One region of the Pseudoalteromonas sp. NC201 genome, then DNA from elsewhere that is predicted to be linked to it. Evidence: predicted binding sites of a transcription regulator. Region 1 holds the regulator's gene; the other holds the start of a gene.
What was found. The regulator LexA, encoded in region 1, represses DNA repair genes until DNA is damaged. The targets are predictions, from matches to a motif close to TACTGTATNNNNATACAGTA.

Region 1 (4,436 bases):
CATCCATGTCATACCTGGAGCTCTAAGATTGACGATGGTCACGATAACGTTGATAGCACCCATAATAGAGCTAATGCCCATTATATGAACAGCAAAAACAAAAAATGCAGTATTGTCATTGCTGTACGTTGTAGATAGTGGCGCATAAAAAGTCCAACCAAAAGCAGGCCCGCCGCCTTCCAAAAATAATGACATCAGTAAAATTGCAAATGCAAAGGGTAGTATCCAAAAACTCCAGTTATTCATTCTCGGTAACGCCATATCAGGAGCACCAATCATCATTGGGATCATCCAGTTGGCAAGACCTGTAAATGCGGGCATTACTGCGCCAAATACCATTATTAGTCCATGCACGGTCGTCATTTGATTAAAAAAATGCGGATCTACAAGCTGTAACCCAGGTTGGAAAAGCTCGGCTCGGATCACCATCGCCATAGCACCGCCAATTAAAAACATGGTTAGTGAGAACAATAAATACAGTGTTCCAATGTCTTTATGATTGGTGGTAAACAGCCAGCGCTTTAAGCCTTTGGGAGCTGTATGGTGTGAATGTTCGTCTACGATGGCACTCATTACTTACCCTCCTCTAGTGCATCTATCTCACGCTGTATTTGGCTTGGCTGAATAACATCGCCAGTGTCATTACCCCAGCTATTTCTTTTATAGGTGATCACCCCCGCGATCTGCTTAATTGTTAATTGCTTTGCGAAAGATTGCATCGCAGTTCCTGGGCGACCTAAAAGTAGAATATCTATATGAGCTTTAATATCTCCAGTGACGACTTTACTTCCTTTCATTGCAGGGAAGACTCCTGGTAGCCCAAGCCCAGTTGGTTGATGGCAAGCTGCGCAATAAGCCATGTAAGTTTGTTCCCCAACCTCCATTAACTCTTCTTTCGAAAGAGTTTGTTGCGCAACTGCCTGTGACTCCGCCTCTGCTTTTGCTTTTTCAGCTTTAGCATCGTTAAGCCAACTATCAAATTTATCAGGACTTACGGCCTCGACGACGATTGGCATAAAGCCATGATCTTTGCCACATAATTCAGCACATTGGCCTCTATAAATTCCCTCATCGTTTACCTTTGCCCATGCCTCATTTATAAATCCCGGATTGGCATCCTTCTTCACCGCAAAATCAGGCACCCACCAAGAATGGATGACATCATCCGAGGTCATCAAAAAGCGGACTTTCCTATCTGTAGGAATAACTAAATGCTTATCAACTTCAAGCAGGTAATTTTCATTTTTTTCTTTAAGATCACTAATTTCATCTTTCGAAGTAGAGAGCAAAGAATAGAACTCAACATCATGCCCCATATACTCATAGTGCCATTTCCACTGAGAGCCTGTGACCTTAATGGTCAGATCAGCTTTACTCGTGTCTTCCATAGCAATAAGCGTTTTTGTGGCTGGTATTGCCATACCAATGAGTATCAGGAAGGGAATTGCAGTCCAAAGTATTTCCACTTTGGTGCTTTCATGAAATTGCGCTGCAACAACGCCTTTTGACTTTCTGTGTTTTATAAGCGCCCAAAACATAATCCCAAATACAATCACTCCAATGACACAACATATTAGAAATATGGTCATGTGAAGCTCATACACTTGATGACTAATGTCTGTAACACCTTGCCTCATATTGTAAGCGCTGTTAGCAAGTGAGGGCATGGCGATTAGCACCGCGATGAATGCTACAACTAATCGACAAATTTTCATTTGACGTCTCCTTCAAGACAACTCGTGGTTGTCTCTTGTTATTATTGGATGACTGTCATATTGTCTATTTGTACATAGACTTACTGCACGACTATTAACCAATTAGTCAAAAAACAAACAAATTGCAAGATTTTCGAGAAGACCGACTTTAGAATCAAAACTGGGGACTATAGGGAGTAAAACGAAGAATGATGAAAAATAGTGTATAAAGATCAGAAAACTAAAAATATTACTAAATGATTAAAGTCACTATAATTATCTAACTTTCACACAGTTAGAAAAGTTAATTATTACTTTCTAAACAAAATATAGTTAAAGCAAGCGCAACTTTATATTTAACGCTACGCTCGCTCTCATAAACTACATCCAGTCTGCACTTCGGATAACACCGACAGCTAACCCTTCAATGGAGAAATTTTGATGTTCTAGATCTACTTCAATCGCTTTAAATTCTTCATTCTCAGCATGTAAAAAAACTTTCTTTCCTTTCTTTTCAAGGCGTTTAACAGTCACATCTTCTTCTACACGAGCAACTATCACTTGCCCATTTTCTGCCACTTGAGTTCTGTGAACAGCCAATAGGTCACCATCTATAATACCAATATCCTTCATGCTCATACCATTAACTCTCAAAAGGTAATCAGCATTAGGTTTAAAAAAACTAGCATCTACATTACAGTGGCTTTCTACATGTTGCTCTGCCAAAATAGGCTCACCAGCAGCAACACGACCAATAATAGGCAAACCAAGTTGTTCTGATTCATCCTCTACAAGTCGAATCCCTCGGCTTGCGCCTGGGACCATTTCGATAACTCCCTTTTTCGCAAGCGCTTTCAGGTGCTCTTCCGCTGCATTTGCACTCTTAAAACCCAAAGCATCAGCTATTTCAGCACGAGTTGGAGGCATGCCTGTATCTTTTATGAATACTTTTATTAATTCAAAGATTTGTTCTTGTCGTTTTGTTAGAGGACGCATTAACTGGTATTCCATACAGTGGTTTATTTACTGTAAGTATATACAGCTCAAAAAAAATCGCAAATGTTTCTTTCTTCGCCATATTTTAAGTGTATTTATTGATAGCATTAATTAGATCAGCATTAAACAAGAATCGAAGTCTGTGCTTCAGAGCATAACCTACGACTCTACGAAATAAGGATTATTAAGATTTAGGGCTGATAAATCACCTCCTACCATTTTGCACTGTGCTGATACTGTGGTGGGAGCGCATTTACTTAGGTTTAGAAAACCTGGCGAGGCTTTTTATATATCAAATTTCTATACCTCAAATAGCAAAAAACCCGTCGCTTGCTACAACGGGTTTTGATGTACATGGGTGTTCCACATTATTTTTGAGCCGAAACTTTCATTGCAAGCCATCGGCGGGTGAACCACCTCCCACCATGTTACACTGTGCCTATACTGTGGTAGGAGCGAGTTTACCTCGCGAGGTTTTTTCGGAATTTCATTGCAACCCCTCGGCGGGTAAACCGCCTCCCAGCATGTTGCACTGTGCCTATACTGTGGTAGGAGCGAGTTTACCTCGCGAGGTTTTTTCGGAATTTCATTGCAACCCCTCGGCGGGTAAACCGCCTCTTAGCATGTTGCACTGTGCTGATACTGTGGTGGGAGCGAGTTCACCTCGCGATGTGTTGATTGGCTTGTGAGGCTTTCTATATCCCGAAATTATAACCCCCAAACAACAAAAAACCCGTTGCATCTCTGCAACGGGTTTTGATGTACATGGATGTTCGAATGTCGATGAAGTTCATGGATGAACGCTTTTCATCAACCTCTTATTTGGCCCTGGCTCGCTACGAAGTAGGATGTTCTCATTTTTTAAATAGAGAGTCACATGGGTGATCCACACTATCATTGACCGGGGCCGACCCTTCGGCTGTTTTGTTTCACTTCTGAGTTTGGGTGACGAGAAACCGAAGCACCGCTTCGCAGTTCGAGGAAGTGAGCACAAGGACGCGCGAAGGGGAGATGCTACATGGAAGTACTTTACCCCAAGCAGAAAAAAACCCGTCGCATTACTGCAACGGGTTTTTCTTATAAGGCCCTGACGATGTTCTACTTTCACATGGGAAGCCCACACTATCATCGACGCTGTTTTGTTTCACTTCTGAGTTCGGCATGGGGTCAGGTGGGTCCAAAACGCTATGGTCATCAGGAAATTCTGTTCATTAATGAAGTATCCTTCATTAATATAAATCCGGAAAAAGCTATTAAATTCTTTGTCTACTTTAGTCTATTAACTTCTGTCGCTTATAAACCACTTTGGCGTTGTATGGTTAAGCCTCACGGGTAATTAGTACGAGTTAGCTTAATGCCTCACAGCACTTCCACATCTCGCCTATCAACGTTGTAGTCTTCAACGGCCCTTCAGTTGACTCTAAGTCAAAGTGAGAACTCATCTCGAGGCCTGCTTCCCGCTTAGATGCTTTCAGCGGTTATCAGTTCCGAACGTAGCTACCGGGCAATGCAATTGGCATCACAACCCGAACACCAGCGGTTCGTCCACTCCGGTCCTCTCGTACTAGGAGCAGCCCCTCTCAATTCTCAAACGCCCACGGCAGATAGGGACCGAACTGTCTCACGACGTTCTAAACCCAGCTCGCGTACCACTTTAAATGGCGAACAGCCATACCCTTGGGACCGACTTCAGCCCCAGGATGTGATGAGCCGACATCGAGGTGCCAAACACCGCCGTCGATATGA
Region 2 (4,436 bases), 1.5 Mb from region 1:
TAGAGGCTTAGTGGGCGTGGATGTAAATTTGCCGATTTTCCAAACCATGGTCGACGAGCTCTCAAACTCGCTTTACTCAGGAGCCGCTAAGGTAACCTTGTTAAGTGAGTTGGGTCTTGTTGTGGGTTCTAGTCACTACAAGAATTTAGCCCGCCCACTTGCTGAGTCGACAAAGTCAGATAGGGCTGAGGTGTTAAAATCGCTGCACACAGGTTCTGGGATTAAAGAGCTTGGTGAAGACTTAGTCGTAGCGGTACCGATTAAAATTGCGTTACCAAACACCACTTGGTCTCTAGTAATCGAACTACCTAAGGCAATTGCACTTAGTTCTGCCACAACGCTGCAAAGTCAGCTGGAGGAGTCGACAAACTCCGTTGGTCGCTGGATGCTCATTATCGGTATTGTTATTGCTGTTATTGGCATTGCCATTGCGGTGGTATTAGTGAACACAATTATCGGCCCGCTTACGCATATTCAGGAGCGGGTAGAGAACTTAGCTTCTAGCGAAGGCGATTTAACGCATGAACTAGAAGTGAGTCATCATGCTGAGTTGATTGCCTTGGCACATGGCTTTAACCGCTTTACTGATAAACTACGAAAGATGATTGATGACCTCAAAGGTCTTGCTGAATCTTCCTACGAGCAGTCGCATCGAACAACAGAAGCCGCGATAAACATCAAAAACAAAGTCGCTAATCAGCACTTAGAAATAGATAGCGTAGTTACTGCAATTAACGAACTCAGTGCAACTGCTTCAGAGGTGGCTCGGGCATCGGAAAAAGCGGCTGCAAGTACGAATCAGGCCGCAGATCAAGTTCAGCAAAGCGAACAAAGCATCATTAAAACGACCGAAACGGTGCAATCAATGGCGGATCAAGTTATTGATGCGAAACAAGCGGTCGTGAAGGTATCTGAGCGCAGTGATGATATTTCCAAAATACTAGAAGTGATCAGAGCCATTGCAGAACAAACTAATTTACTGGCCTTAAACGCAGCAATTGAAGCGGCAAGGGCGGGGGAGCAAGGGCGCGGCTTTGCGGTTGTTGCCGACGAAGTTCGAGCTTTGGCGTCAAAAACACAAGCATCGACGGACGACATTAGTAAACTAATAGATAACCTACAGAGTGAAGTCGCGAACTCAGGCCGGATCATTGAGAGCTCTGTGCAGCTAGGTGAAGACGCAGTGAGTTATTGCCAAGAATCGGCTAGGTTAATGAGTACGCTAGTTGCTGAGCTGACAAGCATTTCTAACGAAGTAACACAAATTGCTACGGCTGCGGAAGAGCAAAGTATGGTTACCGAAGAAATTAATACGAATACGACGGGCATTTCAGATGCCGCTGCTGAGCTTTCGAAGTTCGCAGATGAAGTAGAGCAAGCAGCCAGTTCAATGACGCTGATAGTCGAACAAAAACACAAGCAACTTAATTTATTAAGAACGTAAGTTTGTTGGTTTGCAAAGAGACTGGAGACAGTCTCTTTGCAGCTATGGTGTTTTTCGTCAAAATTCACTATGATAACTGTATCTATATACAGTTAAGCTAATCATGAAACTCTATATCGCAGAAAAACCCTCTTTAGGCCGAGCAATCGCCGATGTCTTACCAAAACCACATAAAAAACAAGATGGTTATATAGAAGTCGCGAATGGTGATGTGGTTTCTTGGTGTATAGGTCACCTGTTGGAACAAGCAGAACCTGAAGACTACGACGTCAAATACAAAAAATGGCAGTTTCATGATCTACCAATCGTGCCGACTCAATGGCAGTTCAAAGCAAAGCCAAAAACAAAAAAGCAGCTTAGCACTTTAAAAAAGTTACTCACAAAAGCCGATGAAATCTACCATGCTGGAGATCCTGATAGAGAAGGGCAATTGCTCGTGGACGAAGTATTTCAATTTGTAAACTTGCCTGAACGGAAAAGAGCAACGATCCGACGCTTGTTGATCAGTGATTTAAACCCACAAGCTGTGAAAAAGGCATTGGCTTCGACACGTTCTAATCAAGAATTTGTTCCTTTAAGTGTATCTGCACTTGCAAGAGCTAGAGCGGATTGGCTATTTGGGATGAATTTAACCAGAGCATTTACGTTGGCCGGGCAAAAAGCGGGAGTGAATACTGTTTTGTCGGTTGGCAGAGTGCAAACTCCGGTACTTGGTTTGGTTGTTAGAAGAGATCTAGAAATAGAGAACTTTGTATCTAAACCATTTTATGAGGTGATTGCACACATCAATAAACCAAATTGGGGTGTTTTTGAAGCTAAGTGGGTACCAAGTGAAGCATGTAAGCCCTATATGGACGAAGATGGGCGTGTTCTGGTTAAGGCCTTAGCCGAAAACGTTGCGGATCGGATCAGTCAAAAGCAAGCAACAATAAATAAGGTTGAAACAAAACCAAAAAAGATAAACCCGCCGTTACCCTATAACCTTTCTTCTTTGCAGATTGACGCAAATAAGCGCTACGGTTTATCGGCTCAGCAAGTGTTGGATATTTGTCAGGCACTTTATGAGAATCATAAATTGATCACTTACCCTAGATCAGATAACCGTTATCTACCACAAGAACATTTTGTTGAAAGAGAGCAAGTCATTGCGGCTGCCGAGCACAATCAGGGAATAGAAAGTAAGTTTATTAAGTTAGCTGACATGAATCTAAAAGGAGCGTGTTGGAATGATAAAAAGGTAGAAGCGCATCACGCTATCATTCCAACCACTAAAAAGCTCCGCAGTGCTCAGCTTGGGCATAGAGAGTTACAGGTCTATCAACTCATCTCTGTACAGTATCTTGCGCAATTCTTTCACCCCTACCGCTACAACGAAACTAAAGTGGAGTTGGAGATTAGTGGTGGTCAATTCAAAGCACAAGCGAAGCAAATAACAGATCAAGGATTCAAGATACTGTTTAAAGGTCATGAGGTAGAGAAAGAAAGCCTATTGCCGGAGTTACAGGTGGGAGAGCAACTTTTATGCGAGAAAGGTGAAGTTAAAGAAAAACAAACTCAGCCGCCAAAGCATTACACTGAAGCTACCTTATTAGGTGCAATGACAGGTATTGCACGGTTTGTTTCCGATCAATCTATCAAAAAGGTATTGAAAGACACTGATGGGCTTGGTACTGAGGCGACGCGGGCCGGAATTATTGAGCTTTTGTTTAGACGGCAGTTTCTTAGACGAGAAGGTAAGACGATATATTCTACGGCGCTGGGAAAGGCATTTATTCAAACCCTACCTGAGTCACTTTCATTACCAGATAGAACTGCGCTCTGGGAGTCATTGCTCGGAAAGATCGCCAATAAGGAAACGTCGTATAATCAATTTATGCAACCGCTTTGTGATGAGTTAGGTGGATTTATTGACGGCGCTCAGTCTATCAATACGAATGCACTGAAAGGTGTTCCTGTACCTGCATTTAAAAAGCGTGGTGCAAGAAAGGGGAAATTTACCCGAAAGAGAAAGCCAAGCTCTGCATAATTGTTTTCTTGGCTTGGTTGTAAATTCAGATAGTGTCACTATATCAACCATATTAATTACTCAGACAGAAAATAGAATATGAGCAATAAAATCCAACTAACCCCTGAAAACATTCAGCAAGTAATAACCGATCCAAATCCAGAGAAAGTGTTATTGCTGACCTTTTATAGCAATCAAAATCCTGAATGTGTTCAGCAAGACCAAATATTGGAGAGGATAGCGGCAGCTTATAGTGAGCATATAACCGTAGGCGTTATTGATTGTGATGTCCAACAAGCGCTGGCATCTCAACTCGCTCAGCAAATTGGTTTACAAGCTTTGCCAACGATTGTGATTTTAAAAGGTGGTGCGCCAGTAGATATGCTGGCAGGGGCAAAAACAGAAGAAGAAATAAAAGAAGCTTTGTCTGAGCATTTACCATCACCTGAAGTTATTTTACTTGATCAAGCGAAGCAGTTCCTCGCAAGCGGTGACCTAAATAATGCCTTTGGTTATGCGAAGAAGGCATACGACATTGACAGTAGTAACACTCGGGTTAAGTTGGTGTTTGCGGATATCTGCATGCAAATTCAAAAATTTGATGAAGCTCAAGCGTTATTAGATTCTATAAATGAAGAACAGCGAGACCCATATTACTACAATTTAGTCGCTAAATTGGCGCAAGCTGCGGCTGCACAAGATTCACCAGAGGTAAAGCGTCTAGAGCAAGCGGTGGAAGCTGAACCTGATTCATTAGACTTACGTTGTCAGTTAGCTCAAGCTCAGTTAGATGTGGGTAAAAAAGAAGAAGCATTGGCAAGCCTACTTATGGTGCTTAAGAAAGATATGAACTACGGTGAAGCCAAAAAGGGATTTTTAGATATTATCGCTTCGCTTCCTGATGGCGATAGTGTTGCTTCAGCATATCGACGAAAGCTATATAGTCTTCTTTACTAAAAGAATAGATAGTTGAATACCAAGATACAG

Region 2: PNC201_RS05005 (DNA topoisomerase III) is a predicted target of LexA. The motif match lies at 1,519-1,538, and genes of this name have one in related genera.

Annotation. Positions count from the first base shown of each region.
Region 1 covers NZ_CP022522.1:3,811,811-3,816,246, forward strand. Annotated here, with positions in the region: gene ctaD (cytochrome c oxidase subunit I) at 1-573, opposite strand, end outside; gene coxB (cytochrome c oxidase subunit II) at 573-1,715, opposite strand; gene lexA (transcriptional repressor LexA) at 2,076-2,690, opposite strand; rRNA gene rrf (5S ribosomal RNA) at 3,776-3,889, opposite strand; rRNA gene PNC201_RS16760 (23S ribosomal RNA) at 4,006-4,436, opposite strand, start outside.
Region 2 covers NZ_CP022522.1:1,217,774-1,222,209, forward strand. Annotated here, with positions in the region: gene PNC201_RS05000 (methyl-accepting chemotaxis protein) at 1-1,444, shown strand, start outside; gene PNC201_RS05005 (DNA topoisomerase III) at 1,548-3,470, shown strand; gene PNC201_RS05010 (tetratricopeptide repeat protein) at 3,549-4,406, shown strand.